Regions from separate parts of the Streptomyces sp. NPDC127038 genome, predicted to be linked through region 1. Evidence: riboswitches for the same ligand, from Rfam matches in the RefSeq annotation. Region 1 holds a riboswitch; the other holds the start of a gene.

Region 1 (7,808 bases):
ACAGCAAGGAGACCCACGGCGGCGTCACGTTCACCGTGGACCGCGACGCCTGGGACGCGCCGGTCGCCATCACCGGCTGACGCGAGGACCGGCCCGGAGTCACCCGTACGGGCGGACAACGGCCGTTCCCCGAGGCGGGGAAGCCGCGGCGGTGCCTGAAGTCGTCGTGAATCGTTGGTCGAATGGCTGGCCGAGAGGCGGGCCACTGCCTACCATCGATCACCGCAAGACTTTGTGCACCGTCGCACAATCTCCTCGGGAGGCTTCCTTGCACCGCCGCCGTCGCACCGCGCTCGTCCTCTCCGCCGCGATCGTCGCCGCGGCCCCCCTGCTCACCGGCTGTGGCAGCGATGCCCATCCGGGCGCGGCGGCCGTCGTCGGCGGCAGCCGGATCACCGTCTCGCAGCTGGAGAGCCGGGTCGGCGAGGTGCGCTCGGCGCAGCGCGCGGCCAGCAAGGACGACGCCCAGTACGCGCAGGTCGTCGCGAGCACCGGCACCCTCGCCCGCGACACCCTGCACGGCATGGTCCTGGACCGGGTCCTCGACCGGGCGGCCAGGAACGCCGGGGTGACCGTCACCCGCAAGGACTCCCAGCAGATGCGCGCGGCCCTCGAACAGCAGGCGGGCGGCTCGAAGGCGCTGGAGACGGCCTGGTTGTCGAACTACGGCGTGGCGCCCGAGCGCCTCGACGACAGCCTGCGCACCGAGATCGAGGCCCGCAAGCTCGCCGCCGCGCTCGGCATCGACATGAACACCACGACCGGCAAGGCAGCCTTCTGGAAGGCGATGTCCTCCGCGTCCAAGGAACTCCACGTCGACCTGAACCCGCGCTACGGCACCTGGGACGTCCAGAAGAGCAGCCGTGTCGACGCGAAGACGCCGTGGCTGCGCGAGGTGTCGGTGGCGGCCGGGCAGCCCCAGACCGCTTAGCCCCCCGGGGGCGACGGACCGCCGTCGCCCCTCCCGGGCCGTGGACGGATCCGCCGTCGCCCCCGGCCCGTGGACGGTTCCGGCGCCTCCCGCCCTGTGGACGGCTGCCCCGGCACCTCCCGGCCTGTGGACAACTCCGGGGGTGCCGGCCGCGTGGGTTACGTTCGAGGGGTGAACGCAATCAGTGAACCGACGGGTGCCGCCCAGGGCGGCGGGCGGACCGCGGCCGACGCGACCGTCGACGAGGCGGGCGACGGCGGGCCCGGCCGTATCGTCCTGCTCACCACCAGCCACCGGGTCGCGCCCGGGCTGCTGTCCTGGCAGGCCTGGCAGGCGCTGCACGGTGCCGACCGCGTGCTGTGCTCGGACGGCGCGCACCCGCAGGTGCCGTATCTGCGCGAGGCCGGCGTCGCGGTGGACACGGAGTCCCCGAGCGCGCGGGACCTGGTCGACGCCTGCGAGGGCGGCCGCACGGTGGTGGTCGTCGCGACCGGCGAGGGCGAACCCCGGCTCACCGACGGTCTGGCCCGTCTCGCCGGCTCCGGCCGCACACGGATGCCCGACCTGGAACTGCTGCCCGCCTCGTACGACCTGCCGGGCGCCCGGCTGCTCGACCTCGTCCAGGTGATGGACCGCATCCGCGCCGAGTGCCCCTGGTCGTCGCGCCAGACGCACGAGGGCCTGGCGAAGTACGGCCTGGAGGAGGCGTACGAGCTCGTCGAGGCCATCGAGGAGGGCGACCGGGACGAACTGCGCGAGGAACTGGGGGACGTCCTGCTCCAGGTCGTGTTCCACTCCCGGATCGCCGAGGACGACCCGGAGGCCCCGTTCTCGGTCGACGACGTGGCCGGCGGGATCGTCGCCAAGCTGATCCACCGCCACCCCCATGTCTTCGGCGACGAGACGGCCGGCACCCCCGAGGAGGTCAAGGAGCACTGGCTGCGGACCAAGGCCGAGGAGAAGCGGCGCACCTCCGTCACCCAGGGCGTCCCGCTCGGCCAGCCGGGCCTGGCCCTGACGGCGAAGCTGTCGTCCCGGGCGCGCACGGCGGGACTCGACGTCCCGCTGCCCGCCGGCGAGGGCGTCGGGTACGAACTGCTGGCGATGGCCGTGCGGGCCGAGGCCGAGGGCGTCGACCCCGAGGCGGCCCTGCGGGCGGCGGCACGCACCTACCGTGACGCGATCCGAGCGGCGGAGGGCCACCCGGATACCGTCGGGGAGTGACCGAGCCCGAAGCCACCTCCAGCGCCGCCCCCGAACTCTTCACCTGGGAGTTCGCCACCGACCCCTACCCGGCCTACGCCTGGCTCAGGGAGCACGCGCCCGTGCACCGCACCAGGCTGCCCAGCGGCGTGGAGGCCTGGCTCGTCACGCGGTACGCCGACGCCAAGCAGACGCTCGCCGACCAGCGGCTGTCCAAGAACCCCGCGCATCACGACGGGCCCGAGCACGCGAAGGGCCGGACCGGGATCCCCGGGGAGCGCAAGGCCGAGCTGATGACGCATCTGCTGAACATCGACCCGCCGGACCACACCCGGCTGCGGCGGCTCGTCAGCAAGGCGTTCACCCCCCGGCGGGTGGCCGAATTCGCTCCCCGGGTGCAGGAGCTGACGGATCAGCTCATCGACGGGTTCGCGGCCCGCGGATCCGCCGACCTCATCCACGAGTTCGCCTTCCCGCTCCCCATCTACGCCATCTGCGACCTGCTCGGCGTCCCGCGCGAGGACCAGGACGACTTCCGGGACTGGGCGGGCATGATGATCCGGCACGGCGGCGGGCCGAGGGGCGGGGTCGCCCGGTCCGTGAAGAAGATGCGCGGGTACCTGGCCGAGCTCATCCACCGCAAGCGCGAGGCCCTGACCCCGGAGCCCGAGCCCGGCGAGGACCTCATCTCCGGGCTCATCCGCGCCTCCGACCACGGCGAGCACCTCACCGAGAACGAGGCCGCCGCGATGGCCTTCATCCTGCTCTTCGCCGGGTTCGAGACGACGGTCAACCTCATCGGGAACGGGATGCACTCCCTGCTGACCCACCCCGGGCAGCGGGAGCGGCTCCAGTCCTCCCTCGCGGCCGGGGAGAGCGGGCTGCTGGAGACGGGAGTGGAGGAACTCCTGCGCTACGACGGGCCGGTGGAACTGGCCACGTGGCGGTTCGCGACCGAGGACGTGCGGATCGGCGGGCAGGACATCGCGGCCGGCGATCCCGTGCTCGTGGTGCTCGCGGCGGCGGACCGCGACCCCGAACGCTTCCAGGATCCGGACACGCTCGATCTTTCCCGAAGTGACCTTCAGCACTTGGGATACGGCCACGGCATCCACTACTGCCTGGGCGCGCCGCTCGCCCGGCTGGAGGGACAGACGGCGCTCGGGACGCTCCTGAGGCGTCTTCCCGACCTCCAACTCGCTGGAGAATCGACCGATTTGCGTTGGCGCGGAGGCCTCATTATGCGGGGATTGCGTACGCTTCCGGTGGAGTTCACCCCGGTCAAATAGGCCGTGATCGGCCCATCGCCGACCCTTCGCCGCCACTGCTGAAGTGATCCTTCCGCATACCGGAAAGAGCGCTCCCACGGCTACCGGAACGTGACGGTCCATCAAATCTGTGATCTTCGCGTGATCTGTACTGCATCGACTTGTAACCAGCGATCGACTGCGGCTACGTTCACCCATCAACGCGGCGCCCACGCTTCCTGATTGACGGGAGCCGCGCTGCTCCCCGCTGTCACGCGAAAGGCTTCCGCATGCTCTCCGGGAACGGCCGTCACCGTCGCCCTCGTCAGGCCCCGGCACTCATCGTCGCCGCAGGGGTGACCGGATCTGCGATCGCCATCCCGCTGCTCGCCGCGGCGAGCGCGAGCGCGGCCGACGGCACCACCTGGGACCGTGTCGCCCAGTGCGAGAGCGGTGGGGCGTGGAGCTCCAACCAGGGCAACGGCTACTACGGCGGCCTCCAGCTCGACCAGGCCACCTGGGAGGCGCACGGCGGCCTGGACTATGCGCAGACCGCCGACCAGGCCAGCCGCTCGCAGCAGATAGCCGTCGCCGAGAAGGTGCTCGCCGACACGGGCCTCGCGGCCTGGCCGACCTGCGGGCCGCTCTCGGGGCTCAGCAAGGGCTCGGGCGAGGTCAGCGTCGACACGGGCGTGGCCGGCGACTCGGCGAGCAGTGACGCCGGTTCCTACGTCTCGTCCGGTCTGGCGACCGGGCCCAGCGCGTCCGCTTCGAGCGGTTCGTCCGCTTCGGGTGAATCCTCCACCCCGTCCACCGGCACCCCGTCGCCCAGCGCCTCGGCGAGTTCCGGCGCGACCGGTGCGAACACGGGCAAGAGTGACAAAACGGCCGATCCGTCCAAGTCGGGTCAGAAGGAAGCCTCTTCGGGTGCGTCCGACGACGCGACCACCGGCACCGGCCGGCACCGCGGCGGAGAGGCCTCGGAGAGCGCGACGGGCGAGGACGGCTCCGCCGGACGGCACGCGGCGACCGCCGGGAGCGACGCCGTCGACGACTCGTCCCCCGACGACTCCTACGCCGCAAAGGTCTTGGGCAGTCTCTGGAACTCTTCCGACAACCTCGGCTTCGAGAACGACCTGGGCAAGCTGACCGCCCCCGACCCGACGGCCGCCGACAGCGGTCCCGGCCTCGTCGTCCCTGGTCGGAGCATTGTCGTCGTCGCCGAAACGGCCCAGCAGTAGCGGGAGTTCGCGTCACGGTTCGCTGTGGAATGTCCCATTTGGCGCAAGTGAGAGATGGGTCTCAGAAGCCCTGATCGTCTTTGAATTTCCGGCGATCGACTGCTTACGGTCGTGACCGCTCGCCACAGCGGGCCCCGACGGTCGCAACGCCGAATCCTGCCAACGGCCGTACGGGAACAGTCGTCGCGTCATGCGCCGTGGGCAGGAGCGGGGGACCCAAGGTAAGTGCCGGGCCCGGGAGTCGAGAGACGTCCGGGAACGGCTTGGGGTGAAGCCGCGTGCCGGGAGTCCTGGAGACGGGACCGAAGGCGCGTGGCCGGGCAACTCATTCGGCCCGAACCCGACAGCTCACCTCGCAGGCGTCGGTGAGGGGATCTCTCCATGCTGTTCTCCAGCAAGGGCAAGCACCGTCGTCCGAACAAGGCCACCCGCGTCGCCGCTCTCGCCGGTGTCACCGGTGTCGCCATCGCCGCCCCGCTGATGGCGGCCGGCAACGCCTCCGCCGCCACCGCCTCCGAGTGGGACGCCGTCGCCCAGTGCGAGTCCGGCGGCAACTGGTCGATCAACACCGGCAACGGCTTCTACGGCGGCCTCCAGTTCTCGTCCTCCACCTGGGCCGCGTACGGCGGCACCGCGTACGCCTCGACCGCCGACCAGGCCTCCAAGGCGCAGCAGATCGCCGTCGGCGAGAAGGTCCTCGCCGCGCAGGGCAAGGGCGCCTGGCCGACCTGCGGCACCGGCCTGTCGAGCACCCCGTACGCCGGCGGCTCGGCCTCCTCCGCCCCGGCCGCCCCCTCCACGTCCTCCTCGTCGAGCGGCTCGCAGAGCGCCCCCGCCACCCGTACGACGGAGCAGCACGCCGCCCGTTCCGCGGAGCGCCCCGCCGTCCAGAAGACCGTCACCACGCCGACCGGCAAGAAGGTCAAGAAGGGTGACGGCGAGTACAAGGTCGTCAAGGGCGACACCCTGAGCTCGATCGCCGAGAAGAAGCACGTCAAGGGCGGCTGGCAGAAGCTGTTCAAGCTGAACAAGGACATCGTCGCCGACGCCGACTTCATCTACCCGGGCCAGCAGCTGCACCTCCACTGAGCGGTGCGGCGCACCGGCTGACCTGGCCTTCCTCGGCGGAGGGCGGCCCGGTCCCGGCACCGTGCCGCAGCGTCAGGCCGCACGACGGCCCCCTCGTGAGGCCTCCGCACCGGAGGCCGCCGAGGCCCCCCGTCCCCACGGGCTCCCCGCTCCGGCGCGTGTTCCCCCGCACGCACCGGAGCGGGGTTTTTTATTTCTTTTTTTGTTCCGTTCAGGAACAATATGTACGCTCAGTTCCGCTCAAGGGGTGGTCGATCGCTGGCCGATCCCCGTGAGCCGGTTAGGCTCATCCCGCGGGGCTGCCAAGCTCCGCGTACCCGCGTCACATCCCATAAGGAGATGCTCGTGCCGTCCATCGACGTCGTCGTAGCCCGGGAAATCCTGGACTCCCGAGGCAACCCCACGGTCGAGGTCGAGGTCGGCCTCGACGACGGCAGCACGGGTCGTGCCGCCGTTCCGTCCGGCGCCTCCACCGGAGCGTTCGAGGCCATCGAGCTCCGCGACGGTGACCCCAACCGCTACCAGGGCAAGGGTGTCGAGAAGGCCGTCCTCGCCGTCATCGAGCAGATCGGCCCGGAGCTCGTCGGCTACGACGCCACCGAGCAGCGCCTGATCGACCAGGCGATGTTCGACCTGGACGCCACCGACAACAAGGGCTCGCTCGGCGCCAACGCCATCCTCGGCGTCTCGCTCGCCGTCGCGCACGCCGCCTCCGAGGCGTCCGACCTGCCGCTGTTCCGCTACCTGGGCGGCCCGAACGCGCACCTGCTGCCCGTTCCGATGATGAACATCCTGAACGGCGGCTCGCACGCCGACTCCAACGTGGACATCCAGGAGTTCATGATCGCCCCGATCGGCGCGGAGTCCTTCTCCGAGGCCCTGCGCTGGGGCGCCGAGGTCTACCACACCCTCAAGAAGGTGCTGAAGACCAAGGGCCTGTCCACCGGCCTCGGCGACGAGGGCGGCTTCGCCCCGAACCTGGAGTCCAACCGCGCCGCCCTCGACCTCATCGTCGAGGCCATCAAGCAGGCCGGTTACGTCCCCGGCGAGCAGATCGCGCTCGCGCTCGACGTCGCCGCGTCCGAGTTCTACAAGGACGGCAAGTACGAGTTCGAGGGCAAGTCCCGCTCGGCCGCCGAGATGACCGAGTACTACGAGGAGCTCGTCTCCGCGTACCCGCTCGTCTCCATCGAGGACCCGCTGTACGAGGACGACTGGGCCGGCTGGAAGGTCATCACCGACAAGCTGGGCGACAAGGTCCAGATCGTCGGCGACGACCTCTTCGTCACCAACCCGGAGCGTCTGGCCCGCGGCATCGAGGAGGGCTCCGCCAACGCCCTGCTCGTCAAGGTCAACCAGATCGGTTCGCTGACCGAGACCCTGGACGCCGTCGAGCTGGCCCAGCGCAACGGCTTCAAGTGCATGATGTCCCACCGCTCCGGCGAGACCGAGGACGTCACCATCGCCGACCTCGCGGTCGCCGTGAACTGCGGCCAGATCAAGACCGGCGCCCCGGCCCGCTCGGACCGTGTCGCCAAGTACAACCAGCTGCTGCGCATCGAGGAGATCCTCGACGACGCCGCGGTGTACGCCGGCCGCTCGGCGTTCCCCCGCTTCAAGGGCTGAGCCCACCTCTCACGAGGGCCGACCCCGGCTCTCGCGAGGGCCGAGCCGCACGGCTCGGCAAGCGTCCTCCGTACGTCCCCGTACCCGGTCCCGTACCGTGTGCGGGGACGTACGCACGTGAGGGGCCCTGTGGCGGGCCGGCAGCGGGGAGGCGGGACTCATGGCCGTGAAGGACCGGGACCGGTTCTCCACCTCGACCAGGCTGAAGCTGCTCGGCGAGCAGACGGCGGCCCGGGTCTACCGCTCCCAGACCAAGCGGCAGGCGCGCCGCTCCCGGCTCACCGGCCGGGCCGCGCTCCTCGCCATGGTCCTGTGCACCCTGATCGTCGCCCTCGCCTACCCCATGCGGCAGTACGTCTCCCAGCGCGCCCAGATCGGCGAGCTGGAACGACAGCGGGAGCAGGCCAGGCAGCGGGTCGAGCAGCTGCGCGACCTCAAGGCGCGCTGGCAGGACGACGCGTACGCGAAGCA
Region 2 (4,875 bases), on a different contig from region 1:
GAGCCCCGTCGCCGCGCTGTGCCTCGGCGCGGCGGCGGGCCACCCCACCCCGGGAGAGACGTCATGACCGAACCCACGGAACCCCGCCGGTCCATGGAGGACAGGTTCCCCCGCGCCCTGTGGGTGCGGCTGATCATCTACGTCGCCGTCGGCCATCTGTTCGCGGCCTTCATCTACCTGCTCTTCACGCTCGGCGCCCAGAACCAGTAGCCGCCCGGCCCGCGCGCGGCTCAGTCCAGGAGCCGCGCGCGCAGGCGCTCCCGCAGCTCCGGCGTCAGCCCCAGGCCCTGCTCCAGATAGGCCTCGACGCCGCCCCAGGTCTCCTCGATCGTCTCGAACGCGGCCGTCAGGTACTCGGCGCGCGCGTCGAACAGGGGGCTGAGCAGTTCCATCACCTCGGGGGAGTAGGCGCCGGCCGAGGAATTGGTGCGGTGCACCTTGTAGCGGCGGTGCGTGGCGTTCGACTCCAGGTAGTCGGCCACGATCGCCTCGCGCTCGACGCCGAGGGCGAGCAGGGTGACGGCGATGGACAGCCCGGCACGGTCCTTGCCCGCCGCGCAGTGCATCAGCGCGGGCACACTGTCGTCGGCCAGGGCGTGCAGCACCTGGGAGTGCTCGGCCGTCCGGTCCCGGATGATCGCGCGGTACGAGCCGATCATGCGGTTCGCGGCCTTGCCGTCGCCGAGGAGGCCGCGGAGCTGGTCGATGTCGCCGTCGCGGACCATCTTCCAGAACTCGCTGCCGTCCGCCGGGTCGCTCAGCGGGAGGTTCACGTTCCGCACGCCCGGCAGCTCGACGTCCGGGCCCTCCAGCTTCTGGTCGGCGGCGTTGCGGAAGTCGAAGATCGTGTGGAGCCCGAGGGAGGAGAGGAACGCGGCGTCCTCCTCCGTGGCGTGCGCGAGGTGGCCGCTGCGGAAGAGCTGCCCGTGGCGCACGCGTCGGCCGTCCTCGGTGGGCAGCCCGCCCACGTCGCGGAAGTTGCGCACTCCGCCGAGCTCGGGCTCGGTCGACGGGATCTGCTGCGTCACGGGGGCTCCTTCTCTTCGGCCTCCGGCGTCGCCGGGCTGGACTCGGCGCCGCTCGTCGGCAGTTGTACCTGCTCGCGCTCTCGACGATACGACATGGGTTCCTCAGGCAATGAGTTATTCATTCGCATGCATGTTCGAATCAAAAGCGCGTTTCGGATCTCTCTTTCCGGAGGGAAGGTCGAATGTGCCGGATATCCACGCACAGCGCATTTGACCGCTCTGTCCGAATAAGCACCTTCATGACAACTGGCCCTGGAATAGGGGGTGCTGGGGCGAGTCGCGTGAGGAGGGTCATATTCGTGACGATGCGTTGCCGTCGCCGTTTCTCAAGAGGTCCGTGTTTCCAGGCGGGTTGAGATGTCCGGAAGATCGTCATTCCACGGAGGGTGACGGCGAATTCCGCATGGATCAAGAAGGGCGAGCGTGCGGAAACCGGACCTGGTTGTCGACGCGCTCTCATGTCGCTTACGTTCTGCCTCAATCCGGACGGACGCCCAATCCTGCCGCCGCCCGGAATCCGCACACTCACCCGCACACGGCAGGAGCGGGGGACCCACAGGTTCCGTGCCTGGTCCGGTTCCCGGAACAGGCTAGGGGTACAGCCGCGCAGCGACGCGGCCGGGCATCTCCAGCCCGCACCCGACAGCTCACCCCGCAGGCGACGGAGAGGAATCCGCCATGCCCGCCAAGGGTAAGCACCGCCGTCCCAAGTCCCTGCGATTCACCCGCACCATGGCCGCGGCCGGAACCGGTGGCGCCGCGCTCGCGCTGCCCCTGATGGGAGCCACGGGCGCCCACGCCGCGACCCAGGCCACCGTCGCCCAGCACGTCGAGAAGGCCCCGGCCGTCGCCCACGCCGACAAGGCCGCCGAGGCCCCCACGACGAAGACGTACGCGGTGAAGTCCGGCGACTACCTCTCGAAGATCGCCGACGAGCAGAACGTCACCGGCGGCTGGAAGAAGATCTACTCCGACAACCGCTCCGCCATCGGCAGCGACCCGTCGCTGATCCACCCCGGGCTGAAGCTGTCGCTCGGCCACAGGGCCGCCTCCGTCGCCCACACGGCCACCCGGACGTCGGCCCCGGCGAAGTCCGCGGCGACCCCGGCCGCCGACACGGCCGCGTCCGCCCCCGCCTCCACGGGCAGCTCCACCAGCAGCTCCTCCGGCTACACCCTGCCGGTCGACAGCAGCACCATCGGCACCGGCTACAAGGTGGCGGGCAGCATGTGGTCCAGCGGCTACCACACCGGTGTGGACTTCGTGGTCCCGACCGGCACCACCATCAAGTCCGTCGCGGCGGGCACCGTCGTCTCCGCGGGCTGGGGCGGCGCCTACGGCAACCAGGTCGTCATCCAGCACGCCGACGGCAAGTACTCCCAGTACGCCCACATGTCGTCGCTGTCCGTCTCCGCGGGGCAGACCGTGACCGAGGGCCAGCAGATCGGCCTCTCCGGCGCGACCGGCAACGTGACCGGACCGCACCTGCACTTCGAGATCCGCACCACGCCCGACTACGGCTCCGACGTCGACCCGGTGGCGTACCTGCGCTCGCACGGTGTCGCCGTGGGCTGACGCCCCACCTCCTGCTCCTGACGGCAGGGCCATCGACGGAGGCCGGACCCGTGATCCCCTGGGTCCGGCCTTCGCCGTACGAGCGGGACCGCTTTCCGGGGTATCCGGGTGATCGCTGCTTCAACATCCTTGATGCGGGCCTTATTCCGGAGTTGACCAACGTTTGGCGCGTGGCTTATCTCACCGCCCGTCAACCCTTCCCTACGGTCGCGTAGCTCACATCGAAAGGTGAATCATGCTCGATGTGGCAGACGATTCGAAGAATGACAACAGATCAGTGATCGGGTCGTACGTGGCGGTGGGGGACAGCTTCACCGAGGGCGTCGGCGACCCTGGGCCCGACGGGGCGTTCGTCGGCTGGGCCGACCGGTTCGCGGTCCTTCTCGCGGACCGCAGGCCCGAGGGCGACTTCGACTACACCAATCTCGCGGTGCGCGGGAAACTGCTCGACCAGATCGTCGAGACCCAGCTCCAGCGGGCCAAGGAACTCGGCCCGGACCTGGTCTCGTTCTGCGCCGGCGGGAACGACATCATCCGTCCCGGCACCGACCCCGACGAGGTCGCGGAGCGCTTCGAGCGCGCGGTCGCGGACCTCACCTCCGCCGTGGGCACCGTGATGGTGACCACCGGCTTCGACACCCGTGGCGTTCCCGTGCTCAAGCATCTGCGCGGCAAGATCGCCACCTACAACGGTCATGTGCGGGCCATCGCGGACCGCTACGGCTGTCCCGTCCTCGACCTCTGGTCCCTGAAGACGATCCAGGACCGCCGCGCGTGGGACGGCGACCGGCTGCACCTCTCTCCCGAGGGGCACACCCGGGTGGCGCTCCGGGCCGGACAGCTCCTCGGCTACGAGGTGCCGGCCGACCCCGACCAGCCCTGGCCGCCCCTCCCGCCGCGCGGCACGCTGGAGATGCGCCGCGACAACATCCAGTGGGCGCGCGAGTACCTGGTCCCCTGGATCGGACGACGGCTCCGCGGGGAGTCCTCCGGCGACCACGTGGCCGCCAAGGGAGCCCTGTCACCGGACGACATCAAGCTCCGCATCGAATCGGTGGCCTGACCCGAACGGCCCCGACGGGGCACCCTTTCCCGGACCGGCGTCGGTGGGCACCCCGGGCGGGGCCGATGGGGGGCGGCACCCTGGGCGCAGCCGGTGATCGGCGGCACTCGGGGTGGAGCCGACAGGGCTGCCCCCCGGCGGAGCCGGCATTCCGGGCGGGGGCCGGATCGTACGTACGGGCACCGGACTCCGCGTGGGGCTCCGGGCCCCCGGCCGGGATCCGGGCCTCGGGTCGGACCTCCGGGTGCCTGGTCGGACCCCACGCCCCGGGCCGGGCCCCGGATCCGGGTGAAGTCCGCGTCCCGGCTCCGGCTTCGCGCGCGGGCCCGGCCCCCGCGCTCCGAGCCGGACTCAACGGCTCTGTCGGGTTCCCGGCCCCGGGCCGCCGTCCCCACCGGGGCGGGACCCCGGACCTTGGTCGGCCCCGGGACACCTGATGGTGCCCCGAGCCTGGGTCGGACCCCGGACCCCTGGGACGACCTCGGACCCCTGGTGTGACCCCGGACCCTTGGTCGGCCCCGGCACGCCTGATGGTGCCCTGAGCCTGGGTCGGACCCCGGACCCCTGGTGGGACCCTGGACCCTTGGTGGGACCCCCGACCCTTGGTCGGCCCCGGGACGCCTGGTGGTGCCCCGAGCCTGGGTCGGACCCCGGACCCCTGGAACGACCCCGGACCCCTGGTGGGCCCCCGAGCCCAAGTCGGACCACGGGGCCCTCGTAGCACCCCGGCCGGGGTCAGGCCTGCGAACCGCGCGGCTAGCGCACTGCTGCCATCAACGCCGCGCGTTCCAGGCCCAGTTCGCGGGCGAGGGCCTCGTCCACCCATTCCTGGGTGCGGGCCCGTGACACCGCGCCGGAGTACGCCGTCATCTGGACCGCGAGCCCGTCCAGCAGGGCCGTGAGCCTGAGGGCCGCGCCGACGGGGTCCGGGCAGCGGAACTCGCCCGCGGCCACGCCCTCCGCGATCACCTCGGTCATCGCGGCCTTCCACTGCCGGTCGAGATCACGGGTGACCTCGCGCAGCGCGGGCTCGCGCAGGGCGACCGCCCAGCCCTCGATCCACAGGCGCCAGCCCTTGGCCTGCCCGGTCGGCGCGTACCACCGCACGGCGGCCCGAAGGCGTCGCAGTGCCGTCGTACGGCGCCCGAGCAGCTTGCGCAGACGGGCGAGGTCGTCCTCGGCGGCATAGGTGAACGCGGCGGCGACCAG

The links. Region 1 has a riboswitch for cyclic di-AMP ahead of ACFWI4_RS25700 (transglycosylase family protein). Riboswitches for the same ligand answer to the same signal wherever they lie in the genome.
Region 2: linked by a shared signal. The riboswitch ahead of ACFWI4_RS24990 (peptidoglycan DD-metalloendopeptidase family protein) and the one ahead of ACFWI4_RS25700 (transglycosylase family protein) in region 1 are both predicted to bind cyclic di-AMP.

What each region holds. Positions count from the first base shown of each region.
Region 1 is NZ_JBHXDQ010000041.1:40,379-48,186, reverse strand. It holds gene ACFWI4_RS25725 (glycoside hydrolase domain-containing protein) at 1-80, shown strand, start outside; gene ACFWI4_RS25720 (SurA N-terminal domain-containing protein) at 269-931, shown strand; gene ACFWI4_RS25715 (nucleoside triphosphate pyrophosphohydrolase) at 1,202-2,155, shown strand; gene ACFWI4_RS25710 (cytochrome P450) at 2,152-3,423, shown strand; gene ACFWI4_RS25705 (transglycosylase family protein) at 3,738-4,622, shown strand; cyclic di-AMP (ydaO/yuaA leader) riboswitch at 4,760-4,999, shown strand; gene ACFWI4_RS25700 (transglycosylase family protein) at 5,004-5,711, shown strand; gene eno (phosphopyruvate hydratase) at 6,051-7,337, shown strand; gene ACFWI4_RS25690 (septum formation initiator family protein) at 7,498-7,808, shown strand, end outside.
Region 2 is NZ_JBHXDQ010000039.1:49,014-53,888, reverse strand. It holds gene ACFWI4_RS25005 (helix-turn-helix domain-containing protein) at 1-67, shown strand, start outside; gene ACFWI4_RS25000 (DUF6126 family protein) at 94-210, shown strand; gene ACFWI4_RS24995 (tyrosine-protein phosphatase) at 231-1,028, opposite strand; cyclic di-AMP (ydaO/yuaA leader) riboswitch at 1,545-1,702, shown strand; gene ACFWI4_RS24990 (peptidoglycan DD-metalloendopeptidase family protein) at 1,707-2,603, shown strand; gene ACFWI4_RS24985 (SGNH/GDSL hydrolase family protein) at 2,881-3,666, shown strand; gene ACFWI4_RS24980 (TetR/AcrR family transcriptional regulator) at 4,423-4,875, opposite strand, start outside.